Verrucomicrobium spinosum DSM 4136 = JCM 18804: one gene and its partner. The protein of the gene in region 2 interacts with the protein of the main gene of each other region in a pairwise test. Links are inferred from orthologs where the notes say so. Each region holds a gene or a part of one and is shown on either strand. Other genes may lie near its edges. The genes, in order: uvrA and VSP_RS32885.

The links.
Region 1: the proteins of VSP_RS32885 (region 2) and uvrA interact in binary tests that used the Escherichia coli proteins (3 or more experiments, as listed by UniProt). The link is inferred for Verrucomicrobium spinosum DSM 4136 = JCM 18804 from one-to-one orthologs.

Annotation. Positions count from the first base shown.
Region 1 is NZ_ABIZ01000001.1:3,906,490-3,916,125, forward strand. What follows is about bases 2,131-5,675. They hold uvrA (excinuclease ABC subunit UvrA), read right to left. Parts: upstream 5,295-5,675; coding sequence 2,331-5,294; downstream 2,131-2,330. Other genes in these bases: VSP_RS15740 (protein kinase domain-containing protein), read right to left, coding at 2,131-2,271; VSP_RS15750 (RNA polymerase sigma factor), read left to right, coding at 5,419-5,675. Also shown: more of VSP_RS15740, read right to left, coding at 1-2,130; more of VSP_RS15750, read left to right, coding at 5,676-6,090; VSP_RS35705 (exopolysaccharide biosynthesis protein), read left to right, coding at 6,207-6,950; VSP_RS15760 (Gfo/Idh/MocA family protein), read right to left, coding at 7,332-8,507; VSP_RS15765 (golvesin C-terminal-like domain-containing protein), read right to left, coding at 8,596-9,252; VSP_RS15770 (MFS transporter), read left to right, coding at 9,333-9,636. UniProt on the Escherichia coli protein: The UvrABC repair system catalyzes the recognition and processing of DNA lesions. UvrA is an ATPase and a DNA-binding protein. A damage recognition complex composed of 2 UvrA and 2 UvrB subunits scans DNA for abnormalities.
Region 2 is NZ_ABIZ01000001.1:8,166,737-8,175,837, reverse strand. Bases 2,963-5,972 are described here. They hold VSP_RS32885 (excinuclease ABC subunit UvrB), read right to left. Parts: upstream 5,574-5,972; coding sequence 3,351-5,573; downstream 2,963-3,350. Other genes in these bases: VSP_RS43720 (hypothetical protein), read left to right, coding at 5,833-5,955. Outside these bases: tkt (transketolase), read left to right, coding at 1-1,520; VSP_RS32890 (hypothetical protein), read left to right, coding at 1,696-2,685; VSP_RS32875 (hypothetical protein), read left to right, coding at 6,175-6,387; VSP_RS38625 (DNA-3-methyladenine glycosylase), read right to left, coding at 6,465-7,097; VSP_RS38620 (adenylate/guanylate cyclase domain-containing protein), read left to right, coding at 7,217-8,503; VSP_RS32860 (hypothetical protein), read left to right, coding at 8,558-9,101. UniProt on the Escherichia coli protein: The UvrABC repair system catalyzes the recognition and processing of DNA lesions. A damage recognition complex composed of 2 UvrA and 2 UvrB subunits scans DNA for abnormalities.

The DNA of each region.
Region 1 (9,636 bases), 4.3 Mb from region 2 along the record:
ATTGCCCGAGCCATCGGTGCCCAGGGGGCGGGCGGTATGGTCAGAATCGGTGCCGAACTGCAAAACTTCATTGTACACCTGCTGCTGATAGTTGGGGTCCTCCTTGCTCAAGGTCGCAAAGAGGTGCTGATTGCCATGGAAGAGCTGGAAAGCGGTGATGCCCAGAGCCCAGGTGTCAGACTTTCCGGTGACCACGAAGCCTTCCTCCTCGCCGGGCAAGGGTGCTCCGGACTCAATGGCACGGGACGACGCTAGGACCTCCGGTGCCAGGTGCAGGGTGTTATCGATGGGCTTCCCCTGGAATCGCTGCGAGGTGCCCTGGAGGGAGAATCCGAAGTCGGCCACCTTGGCGCGACCGTCCTCACCCACCAGGAAGTTTTCCGGCTTGATGTCGAGGTGCAGCATGCCTCGGGTCTCCTGAACGTGTTGCATGCCTTGCAGCATGTCGCGCAGCAGGGTCAACCGGGCGAGGTTGGCGGACTCTGGGGTGATGTGGCCGCGGTCCTCGGCCTCCGTGATGCGGGTGCCGACCTTGGCGACGTCTCCCCCGGGGGCCAGTTCCATGGCCAGGAAGACAAGCCCGTTGGGGGAGAGAAAGGCTCCTTTGTACCCCACAATGTTGGGATGGCCCGCACCATGGGCGAGCTGGTGGCTGCGCGCCTCCCGGGCGGAGATCTCAAAGAAGGGCTGGGCGGTCTCCTCATCCAGCATCGGCATGTTCGCGATGGTGGGGTACTTCAGCACGATGCGTTCTGTCTTCTCCACCTCCTTCCCGTCCTCGACTTCCGTCCAGCGGGCTTCGTAGAGGTCCACGATGCCGAGGTCCCCGTGGTTCAAGTAGTCAACGCGATGATAAATGCGGCCGTTGAGCACGCAAGTCTCCGGATCCACCATGTGATTGGAGAGCTGGCTCACCGCGGCTGTGTAGGCCTTGTTGATGAAGAGCTGCACCCGATATGGGGCCGTGTCAAATGAGGCTCCCAGAGCATCCCGCCCGTCGCCAAGGGTGGTGGCGAGCGCGCGGTGCAGGTCTTGTTTGAAGGTGGGTCCTTTGGAGGTGATGAAGCCGAGTTGCTGATCCTCCGTCAGCTGACGAAGGTCCCGGGCCATGAGTTCACCCAGCGTCTTGGAGAGATGTTCAAGTGCGTCATCGTCGCGATTGGCGACGGCTTCCTGAAGGAGTCGTCCCAGGCTCTGGAAGGTGTCCGACTGAAGGGTCTCCCGTGAAACATGCTTGAAGCTGGATTCTTCCAATAGGGGAGGCGCGTCCTGGCCAAGCACCACATCAGTGTGCGGTGTCACTTGATGTGATTGCTGGCGGAAGGCCTCTGCGGCGGAGTCAAAACCGGTGCGCTCGTGTGTGGTGACGTGCTTGAGCCGGTCGCGAGAGAAGCTCTGGATCTCCTGGTTGATTCCGCCCTGGGCGTTCATGCGGTCAGGATCCTCACCGAGTTTTGCAAAGAAGATCTCCTGCTTGGCCGTGGCAAACTCATCGCCCCTTTCCACATGCGTGGGTCGAAGGCGGCCACCCGCATCCTGGAGTTGCTTGTCCAGAGGTTGGTAGTTCTCCAACGGCACGAGTTGCCGGTGGGCCTCGGCTAGGCGGAGGTTGAGCTCGTTGTTGGTGCCCTGAGGATTGGCGCCCTCCAGGTGCAGCTTCAGGGAGCGGAGGGTTTCCACCCTGTGCTCAACGGGGGCACCTTCATGCTCCTGTTCTTGCAACATCACGGCAAGCCGGTCAGCCTCTTCGAGGTGCCTGCAGGGCAGGGTCTGGATCTCACTTTCCACGAACCGGATCATCTCCGCGACGGGGCCGGCATCGCCATGACCTTCGCCCCCGCGATGCTGTTGAATGATCTCCAACTTGACCTTTAGCTGGTTCAATACTGGAAGAAGCTCCGTGTCTGGAGCGCCCTGGGACTTGAGCTGGTGGTATTGTTCCCCCAGTCGGATGGCGGCCTTGTGATTGCTGCCGATCGCAGGATCTGGGGCGAGATGGTTGTTGATCCGGAGGGCCAGGCGCAGTACCCCGTCCTTGAGATTCGCATAGCGGGAGGCCCGGCCGATCGCGGTCTTGATGCCCACGCGGCTCAGCAGATTTTCGGTGGAGACTCGGTCCCCGCCCAGGCGGGTGTTGATGCTGTCCACTACGGTCTGCTGGGAGGCGCGGGCCGTGCCATTAGGGCTGATCTTGATGCCGCCCGGCTGGTCCTGCTGGGGGGCATGGCCTGGATTGAGATGCTGCTGCGACTGGGTTCGGGTGACGTTCATAGCGATGGCAGTGGGTGAAGGCGCGTGTGTCTTCTACTCAGCCTTTGTGGCTATGGCGGTTACACCGTGGAGGATTTGCTGGACTTGCTGGTGGGGGCGGGTGTTAGCACCTGACGAAGAAATCTCCCGGTGGGGCTGGCCTTGTTGGCGGCCAGCTTTTCCGGGGTGCCTTCAGCCACGATCATGCCGCCCTCACTGCCCCCACCGGGGCCGAGGTCGATGACCCAGTCGGCACACTTGATGACGTCCAGATTGTGCTCGATGACGATGAGGGTGTTGCCCGCGTCGCGGAGTTTTGTGAGCACTCCCAGCAGCGTCTGAATATCCGCAAAGTGGAGTCCAGTGGTGGGCTCATCCAGCAGGTAGAGGGTGCGCCCGGTGGCTTTTTTCGCCAGTTCTGCGGCGAGTTTCACGCGCTGGGCTTCGCCGCCAGAGAGGGTGGCCCCGCTCTGGCCGAGCTTCACATAGCCCAGACCGACCTGTTCCAGCGCATGCAGCTTGGGGAAGATGTTGGGCTGACGGTCAAAGAAGCGGCAGGCCTCGGCCACGGTCATCTCCAGCACCTCGGAGATGCTGCGCCCTTTGTAGGTGATCTCCAGGGTCTCTGCATTGTAACGGCGGCCCTGACACTGATCGCACGTGACCTGCACGTCGCTGAGGAAGTGCATGTCAATCGTGAGCACACCATCTCCGCCACACTTCTCACAACGGCCCCCGGCGACGTTGAAGCTGAAGCGGCTGGAGTCATACCCGCGAACCCGGGCGGAGGGGAGCTGGGCAAAGAGATCCCGGATGGGCGTGAAGGCCCCGGCATAGGTGGCGGGGTTGGAGCGCGGACTGCGGCCGATGGGAGACTGGTCGATGACCACCACCTTGTCCACGCCATGCAGCCCGGAGAGATGGTCATGCTCACCGGGCTCGTCCTTGGCGTTGTAGAAGTGCCGCATGAGGGCGCGCCGCAGAATGGCATCTACCAGGGAGGACTTCCCGCTGCCGGAGGGGCCGGTCACGCAAACGAAACTGCCGAGGGGGAAGGAGACGGTGACGTTCCGCAGATTGTGCTCCCGGGCACCGTGGATGGTGATGCAGTCTGGCTCGTCCCGATGGGAGGCGGATTCATCCACGAGGAGTTGTTTCTGCGATCCGCGCCAGGGGATGCGGGTGCGGGGCACCGGAATGGAGATGCGGTGGTCCAGATAGGCTCCTGTGGTGGAGTGCTCATTCCGCATGACCTGGGCGGGGGTGCCCTCTGCGATGATACGGCCTCCCAGCGGCCCGGCACCGGGACCCAGCTCGATGATCCAGTCCGCGGCCCGCATGGTGTCCTCATCATGCTCGACAACGAGCACGGAGTTGCCCAGATCCCGCAGACGCTTGAGCGTGCCGATGAGGCGCTCGTTGTCGGCCGGGTGGAGGCCGATGCTGGGCTCATCCAACACATAGAGGACGCCCGCGAGACCGGCCCCTATCTGAGTGGCCAGGCGGATGCGCTGGGCCTCGCCGCCGGAGAGGCTGCCGCTCTCCCGATCCAGTGAAAGATAGCCGAGGCCCACTTGATCCAGGAAGTCCAGACGCTTGAGGATCTCCTTTTGAAGTTCCTCGCAGTAGGTGCGCTGTAGATCGGTCAGCACCAGTTCTCTCACCCAGGGGATCGCATCGCGGATGGCCAAGCGGGTGATGTCATGAATGTTGAGCTGGGGCCGCGGTGTCGTGGCTGCGGTACCCAGCAGTACGGCCAGCACCTCCGGGCGCAGGCGGCGGCCTTGACAGGTCTTGCACGGCAGCGGGTTCATGAAACGAGCCAGCATGGACCGCAGCTTGTCCGTCCTGGTCTCTGCGTACATGCGCTCCACCTGCGGTACCAGGCCTTCAAAAGGTTTGGCCAGACTGCGTTTGTTCCCATCGAGCTTCCAGCCAGTGGGTACGGCTGTTTTGCCCGTACCCTGGAAGAGGGCTTCCTTGAAGGCAGCCGGTAGTTTTTTAAACGGCGTGTTCATATCGGCGCCGAAGTGTCCGGCCAGGCCCTCCACGGCGCGGTCATGCAGGGCTTTCAGACGCGGTTGCCGCGTCCACCATGTCTTCACCGCCCCTTCCGCCAGGGTTTTGGACTCGTCTGGCACGAGCAGATGCGGGTCCGCCGCCATGAGGGCTCCCACACCTTCACAGGCGGGACAGGCTCCCAGGTGGGTGTTGAACGAGAAGTGCTTGGGGGTGAAGTCTTCCAGCACCAGCCCCGTCTCGGGGTTGGCATAGGCGGTGGTGAAGGTGCGGACCTCCCCGGCCTCGCCTGGACCGGTGAGAAAGCGCACCTCTCGCGGGTTCCATTTGAGCGCTGTTTCGAGCGCCTCCATGAGGCGGGTGCGTACGCCTTCCCGGATGACGAGCCGATCCACCACGATCTCGATGGAATGGGGCTCGGCCCGGGGTGTGCGGAGTTTCTCATCCAGCTCCAGGATCTCGCCATCCAGCCGCACACGGACGAATCCCTGGCGCTGTAGTTTCTCAAAGAGGCCGCGGAAGTCGCCTTTCTCGTGATCGACGGCGGGTGCCAGGACGATGGCCCGGGTTCCTTCAGGCAGGGTCAGGATCTCCTCGGCGATCTCGGCGGAGGTCATTTTCCGCAGGCGCACGCCCGTGGTGGGATCGTGCGGCTGCCCGGCGGCTGCGTAGAGGACGCGCAGGTAGTCGTAGATTTCAGTGACGGTCGCGATCGTGGAGCGGGGATTGTGCGCCACGGTGCGCTGCTCGATGGCCACGGCAGGTGACAGGCCGTCAATGAAGTCCACATCCGGCTTGTCGAGCTGGTCCAGGAACTGCCGTGCATAGGCGGAGAGGCTCTGCACATAGCGGCGCTGGCCCTCGGCGTAGAGTGTATCGAACGCCAGGGAGGACTTGCCGGAACCGCTGACTCCGGTGAGCACCACAAGCTGGCCTCGGGGGATGTCCACATCCACATTGCGCAGGTTGTGCTGCCGGGCACCCCGCACGCGGATGATGTTTTCTGCTACAGGGCGGGAATTCATGGGGCAGGGGATTGTCAACATCCACCGGAAGGGGGGCGGCATCAAGGCACAGTGCCGGGCGGGAGGTCAAAAAGTTCTGAAATATCGGCGCAACCTTCTCAAACACCGTGTGTTTACGATGTCCATGTCCACCCTGACCTTGCGAACCGTCCCAGCCTTACTAGCTTGGAACATGCCGGAATGGACTCCGACACCCGCAACACCCCAACCTGCCGTGGATGCCTCCGCGGACGAGGAGAGTGTGCGACTGATGCTCAGGGTGAAGGAAGGAGACATGCGGGCTTTTGAACAACTGGTGGAGATGCATCAGCGTGCCGTGATCGGCACCGTGGCCCGGATGCTGAACAACATGGACGATGCGCACGACATCGCGCAGCAGGTCTTTGTGCGAGTGTGGCGCTCCGCCGCCCGCTACGAGCCCAGTGCGAAATTCACCACCTGGCTCTTTACGATTGCGCGGAATCTCGTCTTCAATGAGATGCGGCGTCGTGGGCGGAAGAAGGAGGTCTCCATGGAGGAGGATCAGGAGGAACACCATCGGGAGCATGCCACCTCACCCAGGCAGAATCCTGACAATGTGGTCGCCCAGGGGGAAATGGAGACCGCAATCGACCGTGCCATCCAAAGCCTGCCGGAAAAGCAACGCCTGGCAGTGAGCCTGCGCAAAGATGCGGACATGCCCTATGAAGAGATCTGCGAGATCCTCGGCATGTCTCTCTCGGCCGTGAAGAGCCTGCTCTTCCGCGCAAGAAACGAACTCAAGGAGAAGCTGTCAGCCTTTCTGGACGAGTCCTGAACGGCAAATTTCACCAGCTCTCTGTCGGGTGACGTGACTGGATCGTGACACGCGGTGGCTGCTGGGGGGAATAATTCTGTTGGCAACCTGTCCGTGCGTGTGGCACCTCAGAAGTGATGCCCACGTCCCCCCTGCCAAGCATCCCGGCGGCCTCTGAGTCTGCTGACGCCCAACCCAAGAAGCATCCGGCACTGTCGGAGCAGATCGGGGCGGTCTTGTTGTCGATGGGGGAGCGGTCCATCCGCCTGCGGGACATCATTGAGGTGCTGCATGGCGGCACCTATCTGATGCTGCTGATCCTGCTGGCACTGCCTTTCTGCATGCCCATACCTCTGCTAGGGCTCTCTACGCCCTTTGGCGCGGTCATTGCCATCATTGGCCTGCGTCTGGCGCTGAGGAAAGAACCGTGGCTGCCAGACCGGGTGTTGAATGTGGAGCTCTCCCCGAAGATGGCGGGTCGCATCCTCGGGGCCAGTCAGAAGGCGGTGCGTGGCCTGGAGAAGATGCTCCGTGTGCGGTGGTCGGTGCTGGTGGATCCACCGGTGTTCCAGCACTTGTACGGTGCCATCATCTTCGCGTGTGGGTGTCTGCTCCTGCTGCCGCTGCCCATTCCCTTTAGCAATGTGCTGCCAGCCGTCCCTGTGATCCTTCTCTCCGGAGCCTTGCTGGAAAGGGATGGCAAATTCGCCGTCGGTGGTCTCGCCATGTTTCTGATCAACCTGGCCTTCTTTGGTGCGATCTTCCTGGGCGGCGGCGTGGTGATCAGCTGGCTGGAATCCTGGTTCAGCGGCATCTACGATCCCGAGGAACCTCTCACGCCTGCCTTGGAAGAGATTCTGGAGCAGGGGGTTGCCCCCTAGAACCGGAGTGGCAGATCGACTGGTGCGTCTCGAAACGCGCCAGCGTCTTGGAGTACGGTGGCTCGACACCGTTTTCGCGAGCTTGTGGCACTTGGTCCTTCCAAGTGGCCTTCTTCAGCCGGTGGTGTCGATCCGTCAGAGGCAGTGGGCGTGAGGATGACATCCCTGGGGTAATGGTCCACCCTGACACACTGCCTCCAGGTGATGTGGATCGTTTGTTGAACTCCCTTGGAGTTCTATTGAGTTTGCATCGCTACCCCGGGGTGGCGACGGCTTCGCGGTCTGACCCCGGGGCATTTTGTCTCACGCCGTTGGCGTGAATCTTCTATCAACAGCTGCAAACGCCAGCTGCCAAGCCGAGGAGCGACCTTTTTCGACCAGTTACACCCCCACCCATGTCTGCTTCTCACTGCTCTGCAGGATGGCCTCGCAGAGCTTCACCTCATGGTGGCCGTCATCGGCGGTGGCGTAGAGCACCGGAGTGGTCTTGCCACTGGCAATGTGCTCGTACACGGCGCGGTAGTGCATTTTGTGCCCATCCGGGAAGCCCTCGGCATGGCCGCCAGGGTTGTCGGTGAAGTTCGCCACATCTTTGTCGAATCCGGCGGTGTTACGGGTGAGAACCTGATTGGGTTGGTCGCGATACCCGGCCTGGATTTCGTTGGGCTGCTGGAACTCCCACTGCACGCTGCCTTTGGTGCCGTAGATGCCCATGTAGAGGCTGCACTTCCAGCCCGCGGCCACCTGGGAGATGGCGCAGTTCGCATGCGTGCCGGACACATGACCATGATCAGCGTCGCCGAACTTCAGCAGCACGCTGCCGAAGTCCTCGGTATCCACTTCATACGGGACCATATTGGCGGGATCGACCTGGGAGGTGAAGGTCTGCACCTCGCCGGTGGGCCGGTAGCGCGTTTTGTGAAAGGTTTCCAGTGTGGCAAAGACGGACTCCGCCCGGGCCCCGAGGATAAAGGAAACGGCGTCGATCCAGTGCGTGCCGATGTCGCCCACGGCCCGCAGTTTGCCGCCCTCGCTGGAGAGCACACGCCAGTTGTAGTCCGTCTCCTTGAGCAGCCAGTCCTGAAAGAAATGCCCCTGCACGTGGATAATGCGGCCGAGCTCACCGCGCTGCACCATGGCGCGCATCTGGAGGATGGCCGGGTAGAAGCGGCAGAGATAGTTCACGGCAAAGACGCGATCGCTGGCGGCTGCGGCGGCCACCACTTTGGCGGTCTCCTCCGTGGTCATGCCGAGGGGTTTCTCACACACCACATGCTTGCCCGCGGCGAGAGCTGCCAGCGACTGCTCCACATGCACGCGGTTGGGAGAGGTGATGTGCACGACGTCCACATTGGGGGAGTGGATCAGGCTCTGGTAGTCGTAGTCACCGTACACCTCGGGGACACCCCATTGATCCGCCAGAGCCCGGGTGCCCTTGGTGGAGCCGCTGATCGCGGTGATCTGGACGCCCAGGCGTTTCAGGGCCTCGATATGGACGGGGGCGATGAAACCGGTGCCAATGATGCCAGCGCGGAGGTGATGCAGAGGAAGGGGCATGGGTGGAAGGGAGCGAGGAAAAAAGTGAGGGACAGTCGGGAGGCGGGGATTCAATCGGATTCAGGGACTCCGGGCAAGCTCCAAGCGCTTATGGCCGGGGCGGGGTCTCTGGGACGGGAAGAAACTGGACGGCATCTGCCACCACCACCTTGGTGGGATCGGTGCCCTCGGTGCTGATCCGTACGAAGCCGGACTTCCCTGCGGTGAATTCAAAGACGCCCAGACTGCGAAAGAGCCGGTCATGGGCTGGCTCTTCCTGCTGATTGATCCGAACGAGGGTGTCACCCCCGGCATGGTGGATGGTCACCGGGGTGTTGGTCGCACGGCGGACGTTGTAACAATGGGCGACTCGCACCTCATACCGACCCGCCTTGGGCAGATCCGGGGTGAAGGTGACGGACTTGGTGCCTTTGCCCGCCTTCATGTCGTGGAGGTAGCCCAGGCCGATGAAGGGTGGGGTATGGGTGGAGTACTGCCAGTCGCCCACCAGTTCGGCGGCGGTCTCATCCACCACGATGCCCGGGAGTTTGGAGGGATCAGACACGATGAATGGCACCAGCTCTGGTCGATCCACCTCGCCCGGAGCATGGATGTTTGCCACGGCCTTGGGGTGGGGTTTCAAGGTGGGAGGTGGCGGGTCGGCATGGCTCAGGCCCAGCAGGAGCAGGAACGGGGATCCCGCCCTGAGGGTGAGGGGCCAGCGCCGCAGGGTGGCGGGATGAGATGAAGGTCTCGGGCGGGGCACTCCAACGATACGCCAATGTTGATGGCGGCTTGCAGAATTTGCATTGCAGGCAAGCCCGGGCAAAGCGATGAAGGAGGGGAATGTTCGGAAAAGGTGCTCCAGGAACAAAGCGCTTGTGTGCCCTCTATGCACTCAACGCGGCCGCCTTGGGGCTCTGGAGTGTGAACTTTCCCAGTGTGCTCAAGGCCCACGGACTGGAGAGCTTGGTGCCCTACACCTTTGCCTGCAACGCCTCTGCCGCGCTGCTGTCACCCTTGGCGGTGGGGGCGTTGGCGGACCAGCGGATGGCCCCGGAGCGGGTGCTGCGTCTGCTCGGCCTGGGTACCATCTTCTTTCTCGGGCTGCTGTTCTTCGGCATTCAGCATGGCTGGGCTCCTGGCTCGG
Region 2 (9,101 bases):
TCGCCGGCGACGGATGCCTTCAGGAAGGCGTGGCCCGTGAAGCAGTGGCCTTTGCCGCGCACAACGGCCTGGACAACCTGATCCTCATCTTTGACTCCAACGACGTCACGCTGGACGCCATGGCCAAGGTGACCCAGAGCGAAGACTTCCAGAAGATGTATGAAGCCATCGGCTGGGATGCCGTGACCATTGATGGTCACGACCTCGACGCCATCAAGAGCGCGGTGGAGACCGCCAAAGCCACCAACAATGGCAAGCCCAAGATCATCATTGCCAAGACCCTCATCGGCAAGGGCATCCCGGAAGTGGCCGGCACGGCCAAGGCCCACGGTGAAGGCGGTGCCAAGTTCATCGACGCCGCCCGTCTGGCTCTCGGCCTGCCTGCCGACCAGCACTTCTTCGTGAGCGAAGAGGTGAAAGCCTACTTCGCCGATCTCAAGGCCAAGCGCGGGGCCGCGCATGCTGAGTGGACCAAGACCTTTGACGCGTGGGCTGCCGCCAACCCGGCGCTCAAGGCCGAGCTGGACAACAGCGTGCACTACGACCACTCCGCCGAGGAGCTGTTGAAGCTCATCCCCGAGTACCCGGCTGAGAGCAAGGCCGCCACCCGCAACAGCGGTGGTGAGATCTTGAACCACATCGCCAAGGCCATTCCAAACGTCATCACCGGCAGCGCCGACCTCTTCGGTTCCACCAAGAACTACATCAAGGACGGTGGCGACTACTCAGCCGCGAACCCGACCGGCCGAAACATCTGGTTCGGCATTCGTGAGCACGCCATGGGTGCCATTTGCAACGGCGTGGCCTATGACGGCCTCTTCCGCGTCAGCGGTGCCACCTTCCTGGTGTTCGCCGACTATTGCCGCCCAAGCATTCGTCTGGCCGCTCTGTCCAAGCTCCCCGTGGCCTACATCTTCACGCACGACTCCGTGGGCGTGGGCGAAGACGGCCCGACCCACCAGCCGGTGGAGACCGTCAGCGGTCTGCGTGTGATTCCGAACCTGGATGTCATCCGCCCGGGCGACAGCGAGGAGTGCGCCGCCGCTTTCGCCGCCGCCTACAGCCGCAACGACGGCCCCACCCTTCTGGCCCTCTCCCGTCAGGACCTGCCCAACCAGGGCGGCACCCCTGCCTCCGTCCGCCGCGAAGGCACCCTCAAGGGTGGCTACGTGCTCGTGAAGGAAACTGGCACGCTGAAGACCATCCTTCTCGCCACCGGCTCCGAAGTGCAGCACGCCGTGGATGCCGCCAAGCAGCTTGGCGAAGGCGTCCGCGTTGTCAGCCTTCCCTGCTTTGAGCGTTTCGACCGTCAGCCCCAGGCTTATCGCGATGAAGTGCTGCCCCCCGCAGTCACCAAGCGCGTCGCCATTGAGGCCGGTGTTTCCGCCCTCTGGTGGAAATACGTCGGCACCGAAGGCAAGATCATCGCCATCGACCGCTTCGGCCTCAGCGCCCCCGGCAATGTCGTCATGAGCGAACTCGGCATCACCGCCGAGAACGTCGTGGCCGCTGCGCAGTAAGCTGAGCAGGCAGCAGATCATTTGAGAACCGGGCAGCCTGCGAGGGTTGCCTGGTTTTTTTGTGAGGTGCGGTCTTGTGAGAGACATCCATCCGCACGCCTGATGCTTGATTTCATGGAGAAAACCTGATGGGATGGACGCGAGTCCGAACAAATCGCCCAACCCTTCCCGCCCTATGAATGTGTCAGCTATCGTGAAGCATTATTGCCTTCACTTCGTCGGATGGATTTGCGTGGGGCTCGTGTTTCCGCATCCGGCAGTCGCGGAAGACATCCAGGTCCCGGACTCGCTTCCCACTGAAGTGGTGGCGGCGTTCGAGGCGGCGAAGACGGCGAAACTGTATTCCCTAGAACCTACGGGAGAAATGCTGCCGCAGCATGAGCGTCTGCACAACGAACGGGTCCTGGGTGACACCACACTGACTTGGGAGCAAACTGCGACGGCATTCCGTTTGATCAAAAAGGGGGTTGCCGAAGGCCATGATCGACTGGCGTTCTGCTTCGCCCCCAGACATGCCCTCAGAGTAACGACAAGGGAGCATCACTATGATCTCGTGATCTGCTTCGAGTGTGTAAGGATCGACGTCTATCGTGACCAGGAACGGCTTTCCTCCGTTGGGCTGACGGCTTCACCCGAGTACTTCAACTCGCTGCTCGATGCGGGCCGTGTGCCTCTTTCGGATAGCAGCTATGAGATGGAGGAGAAGGAGAGGAATTTTTATGCCGAAAAAGAAGCCCGGTGGCTGGCTGGTATGCCAGGGTCAATCCGGCCAGTTTGGGTGGCCTGGCAAGCAGAGGGTGAGAAGAGAGATCTGAAGAAGCTGCAGGTGCCTCTGGCGAAGCAGTTCCCCCAAGCAGAGGACCGCATCCTGTCTCTCTTTACCTGGTATGCTCAGGACGACCGCTGGGCCTCAGACTCCAACTATGCGTCAGCCCCCAGGTTGATGCTGGAGCAGTACGGCGATGCGGATTTCTTGACGGTTGGGCAGCGGGACGATTTTACAACGGCCCAACTCGAAGGCGCGGCCAGATACCTGGTTGGCTGGCCGACCACAAGACTGGCCGTGCTGCCCGCGAAGCTGAAACAGAAGCTGCTGGTTCACGTCGTAAACCAGAAGGATGCCCGGAAAAGTGCATGGGCCAGGCACGCTTTTGGGCCGAGGTAGGGTTATTTGATTCATTGAACCGACTGCGAAGCTTCTGCCGACTAAAGTCGGTACTCCAACCCGCTTCGATCATGTCATACGGCGGAATGACATCACAGGTGTGATGGCGTTGTGGAGGGCGAATTCTTGCAATCTCAGGGGCTCGCGAACTGACTCGCGTAAACGCGGAACTCCAACCCTGCCAGCGGGAACGGAGAGGGTTGGAGTACCGACTTCAGTCGGCTCAGGAACGCATCCTCCCCAAGGCTCTCTTTACATGCACCCTTCGACATCGCAGACCCAAAAGAATCACCTCGAACCCATACGCCTCCAATATCTGGACGCGCAGCGTCTTTGGAGTGCGTGCGGGAACCGCCGCTTTGGCGCCTCTTGTGATATCCTGCCACCCAAGCGCTCGACCAGCGCCATCGCGCCAACCCAGACTTCCTGACCCGCGTAAACGCGGAACTCCAACCCAGCGGCGGGGACGGAGAGGGTTGGAGTTCCGCATTCATGCGGTCAGGGTCGCATCTTCCACGACTGCCTGCTCGGCAACAAGTTTCCTCGAACCTGACCCCTCCGCCCCCATCAAACATCCGCAGGCCGATGCCTGGTACCCCGCGCCACCCCGCCCCCAACACCTTGACCCACTGACGCACTGACGCACTGCCCACTGACTCACCGACCTACCCCCTCTTCCCTTTTCCCTTCTCCCTTGACCCTTTTTTCACCCCATACTTCACTTTCTTCTGCGCGGGCATCATGCCGGTGTCTTCAATGCCCGCTTGTTTCTTGAGCTCGCGTATCTGGTCACGGAGCAGGGCGGCACGTTCGTACTCGAGCTTCACGGCGGCCTCGGCCATCTCGGATTCCAGTTCGCGGATGACCTCGGTTACGGCATAGCCCCCGGCCTCATCCCGGACCATGCTTTCCTCCACATTCCGTCCGGCCTGGTAGGTGTGCAGGCTCTCCTGCACGGCGCGCTGCACGGTCTGCGGGGTGATGCCGTGCTTCTCGTTGTGATCTTCCTGCCGTTCGCGGCGGTAGGCGCTGATGTTGATCAGGGCCTGGATGCTCTGCGTGATCTGGTCGGCAAAGAGCACCACCTCTCCGTTCACATGCCGGGCGGCGCGTCCGGCCGTCTGCAGCAGCGAGGTCTCGCTGCGCAGGAAGCCTTCCTTGTCCGCATCCAGGATGCACACAAGGCTCACCTCGGGAAGGTCGAGGCCTTCCCGCAGGAGGTTGATGCCCACGAGGATGTCGAACTCCCCGGCACGCAGGGCGCGCAGAATCTCCACACGCTCGATGGCGTCGATCTCACTGTGCAGGTATCGAACCTTCAGGTCCAGGTTCCGCAGGTAGTCGGTGAGATCCTCGGCGGTGCGCTTGGTCAGGGTGGTCACCAGGACCCGCTCATTCTTCTCGATGCGCTGGCGGCAGAGCTCGATGGTCTCGTCAATCTGGCCCTTGAGCGGGCGCATGGTGACGATGGGGTCCAGCAGCCCGGTTGGGCGGATGATCTGCTCCACGATGAGATGGCGGCCCTTCGTGGTGACGTCGAACTTCTCCAAAGGCTCGGCGCTGCCGGAAATGCGGACGATGGGTTTGGACCTCGAACCCGGGACCATGGCGGGCACTCCCTCTTCCTCGCCGATGCGTTCGCGCTTGTGCGGGATGTAGCCGGTGTTGCCCACGATGCTGTTCTCCACCTCGAACGTGGCGGGCGTGGCGCTCACGTACACGATCTGGTGCATCTTCTTCATGAACTCCGGGAACTTCAGCGGCCGGTTGTCCATGGCGCTGGGCAGGCGGAAGCCGTGCTCTACCAGCACCGTCTTGCGGGAGCGGTCGCCCTCGTACATGCCACCGATCTGCGGCACGGTGACATGGCTCTCATCCAGGAAGAGCATGAAGTCATCGCGGAAGAAGCTCAGCAGGGTGCCCGGGGTGCTGCCGGGTTCGCGGGAAGCCAGGTGGCGGCTGTAGTTTTCAATTCCCTGGCAGAAGCCCATCTCCTGCATCATCTCGATGTCATACTCGGTGCGCATGCGCAGCCGCTGGGCTTCCAGCAGCTTGCCCTGCTGCTCGAACTCTGCGATGCGGGCGTCCAGCTCCTCGCGGATGGCCTTGATGGCGCGTCGCAGCTTGTCTGCCGGTGTGACGAACTGCTTGGCAGGGTAAAAGGTGTAACCCGGCAGCTGACCAGTAGCCGTGCCAGTGAGTGGATTAAAGACGCTCATGCGGTCGATCTCATCGCCGAAGAACTCCACGCGAATGGCCTCATCCTCCAGGTAGGCAGGGAAGACCTCGATGACGTCACCCCTGGCCCGGAACTTGCCGCGGCCGAAGGCAATGTCATTGCGCTCATAGAGCATGTCCACCAGGCGGGTGAGGAAGCTCTCGCGGGTGATCACATCGCCCACCTTCAAGGGCAGCATCATGCCCTCATAGTCCTCGGGCGAGCCCAAGCCGTAGATGCAGGAGACGCTGGCTACGACAATGACATCCTTGCGCGTGAGCAGAGCACCCATGGTGGAGAGGCGCATCCGCTCGATCTCCTCGTTGATGCTGGAGTCTTTCTCGATGTAGGTGTCCGAGCGTGCGATGTAGGCCTCGGGCTGGTAGTAGTCGAAGTAACTGACGAAGTACTCGACCGCGTTGTGGGGGAAGAAGTTCTTGAACTCCGAGTAGAGCTGCGCCGCCAGCGTCTTGTTGTGCGACATGATCAACGCCGGTTTGCCGATCTGCGCGATGATGTTGGCCATCGTGAAGGTCTTGCCCGATCCCGTCACCCCCAGGAGGGTCTGGTGCCGGTTGCCAGCGCGGACGGATTTCACCAGCTTGGCGATGGCCTGGCCCTGGTCTCCTTCGGGCGAGTAGTGCGAGTTGAGTTGAAACGGGCTGCTCACCTGAACACCTATCACAACTGTGTCCCGGATGCAAATCCTCCGAAATGTAACACCTCTCTGCCCCGAAAAAGACAACCGTGCCGCCCGGCATTCGCGAAGCGTTGATGTTGCCCTCGAAAAGATGCGACTTCCTGTTCCCCACAGCGATCTTGCTTTCTAGTTGGCAAAAGCAATAGTTCACGTTATATCGCCGCGCGGTGCATGGCGAAAACCTGCATCGCAAAACAGTACCACCAACGACCCCAACAAAATCATCACCATGAAATCCACTCTCGTCGCCCTCGTGCTGGCCACCGCCGCTCTTACCCTGGCTTCCTGCGCTTCCAAGAAGCCCGCTCCTGCTCCCGCTCCTGTGGACATGGGCGTGCACAGCGGCAAGTAATCCAGCTTGTTTAGCCCTTTGATCAGGCGCGGTGGGGCAACCCAACGCGCCTTTTTGTTTCAAGGTTCTGGACAAAATGTGTCCACACAGTGGAATAATTGCGGTACCTGAAACGTCTCATGAGAGGCTTCTTAACAGCTTTGTTAAGTTGCTGGTCTGAGACACTCAGACCCCGATAAAAAAATACCAACTCACCAACCATCCACCAACCAAGCCATTATGATCCGTGTTCTTTCCCTTGCCGCCGCTGTGGCCACGCTGAGCCTCGCCTCCTGCGCCTCCATGAAGAAGAAGGACTGCAGCGCCTGCTGTGACTCCAAGAAGCCCGCCGCCGCTCAGAAGGCATGCTGCGCCTCCACCGACAAAGCGAAGGCCAAGAAGGGCGGCGAATGCTGCGAAGCCGATGCGGCCAAGCCCGCCAAGAAGAAGTAAGGCCAGCGGGAAGCGCAACGCCTTCCCCTTTGCCTTTCTCTGCCGCCGTTCCGGGCTTGGTTCCGGACCGGCGGTTACTATTTGCGGCCTGCCCTTTTCCTGGACGTCGCCCCCGGCACTTTCACCTTTCCAAGAGGCACGCTCACATGCGCATGCCCGACGGCCACGAATCGCCATTTGAAGTCCACCGCCTTCCTGATCCCCACGCGAATGTCCTCCGCCACCACCTGCCCCGGTGCCAATGGGACAGCGGGGACCCGTAGCCCGACGCCCCCCGGCCGACCTGCGCCCGTCATGGGGGTGCCATGATCCGAGCCCCTGATGCCCAGGGCCAGGGTGAGCTTCCCCGGACCGGAGCAGAGTTCCCCCGGGTGCTCCCGACCCCGACGCTGGCGCATTTCAGCCTGCCCCTCGCGAGGTTCCAGGGCGCGGATGAGGATCAAGCCGTTCTGAGGGCCTCCCTTCACCAGCAGATTGAAGAGCCAGTACATCCCATAATTGAAGTACACGTAGGCCGTTCCCGGCTCCATCACCCGCATAAACTCCCGGGCGCTGGGGCGGCTGGCCGTGTGACTGGCCGCATCGCCCACCTCCGCGTAGGCCTCTGTCTCCACAATGATGCCGCTGCACCCATGCCATACCAGCTCCATGCCGACGAGCTCGCGGGCGACCGTCAGCACATCCCTCTGAAAGAAGTCTTGCTTCAACATCCTGCTTCTGTTTGATGGAAGAATCGGCGGTAGCGGCGATTCTGTTGTTCCTACGGTCATGGGGCCGGCGGGCTCTGAACGATTGAAGACGATGGGAACTGGCACTGCAACACCTGACCATGGCTGAACAAGCGAGCACGACGCAAGCAGCTGAGTCTAGCAACATCGCCATAGACACTGGCGTGGGGCCGATCGAGGGCGGGGCCTACCTGCGGGTGTTGCGCCAGGAGCAGCTCAAGAATGCGCGCTCCTTTCACTGGTACCGCCTGGTGGCCGTGACGGGATTCTTGGTGCTGGAACTGTGGCTCCATGGCATGCAGTGGTTGGTTGAGGGCCGCGCTTCTACGTTCTCCATACTGCTGGCCTACTGGGCAATCGTACTGGCGCTGCTGGTGGGCACCTTCTTTTCACCACGGATAGGACGCCTGGGCAGCCTGGCGGTGCCGTTCCTGGACATGCCGATGGTGTTTTTCTGCCAGTGGAATCTCATCGCCACCATGCCGGCCGATCCTCGCATTGCGGGGAACTTTACCATCGGGATCTTTGTCTCGCTCATCATGCTGGCCGCCAGTTCCCTGGAGCGCTGGCAGATTTACCTCTCGGGAATTCTGGCCGCCTCCCTGCAGTTTATTTTGCATCGCGCGGCGGGAGAAGGGCCGTTCGGCACCCTGGGGGGCATGGTGGTGATCCTCGTGGCAGCAGCCATGTGCGACTTTGCCAGACGCAACCGTCTGGCAGCCATCGAGGCGCTCTATCAGGAGCAGGTGCGGCGGGAGCGACTGGGCCGTTACTTTTCTCCTCAAGTGGCCATTGAGATCGAAAAGGGCTCTTCCGGCCTTAGCGACGGTCAGTGGAGCGAGGTGACCGTCCTCTTCAGTGACCTCCGGGACTTCACCACCCTCTCCGAGCGGCTGGACACGCATGAGATCGTGAAGCTGCTCAACCAGTACTTCGAGCACATGGTGCACCTCGTCTTCGAGCATGGCGGCACCTTGGACAAGTATATCGGCGATGGCATGATGGCCTACTTTGGCGCGCCGCTGGCAACGCCCAACCATGCCGAGCGAGCGGTGCGATGCGCCCTCGCCATGAAGGCCGCATTGGTGGAGATCAACCACCGTCGAACCTCCCGCGGGGAGCCTGAACTGCGCATGGGGGTGGGCTTGCACACCGGCATGGCCGTGATCGGCAGCATCGGCGCGCCGCACCGGCGGGAGTACACGGCGATTGGCGACACTGTGAACCTCGCCGCACGCATCGAGCAGCTCACCAAGAAGCATGACGAGGACATCCTGCTCTCCAGCGACACCCGGGACCGGGCCGGTTCGGAGCTGAAGTTCAAGGAGATTACTGAGACCACGGTGAAAGGGCGTCACGCCAGCGTGCGCGTGTTTGCCCCGGTGTAGGTGTCAGTCCGCCTGTCACAACTTCAGCGGGTTTTGACATGAAGGGGGTAAACCATGTTCTGTCCGCTTCCCACCTTCAAGCCCGACCACGGGGTGCTCCGCCCTGACCCGGCATTTCGTCCCGTCCTCAAGACCGTCCTGGCCCGGGTGTGCGCGTGTGCCGTGGGGGTGGCGGTGCTGGATGCCCTGCTGCATCCCCATCCAGCGACTGCCGCCTCCCCCAGCATCTCCATGCCTGCTCCAGTCCAGACCCGTGATCTCGCCGCGCGTTTCCAGCCGTTCCCTCCCGAGGCCAGGCAGGCCCTGCTCAAGTTGTTTCCCGGGGGCCGCGGGGATGCTTCACATCTGGCAGACAGCTTTGAGGGGGACTGGTACATGCACGAGGGGGATCTCATCGTGGACAGCGGTTTCAGGAACAACCTCAACCTGGTCGTGCGGGGCAACCTGATTGTCCGGGGCGTGCTGAGTGATCTGGATGACTCCGCCAGCCTGGTGGTGACCGGAGACGTGCTCGCGCATCACATCCTCAGCCGCCAGTTGCTCGTGGTGCTGGGTTCACTGCGCTGCAGCGGCCTCGTGCATGCGGACTACAATGACT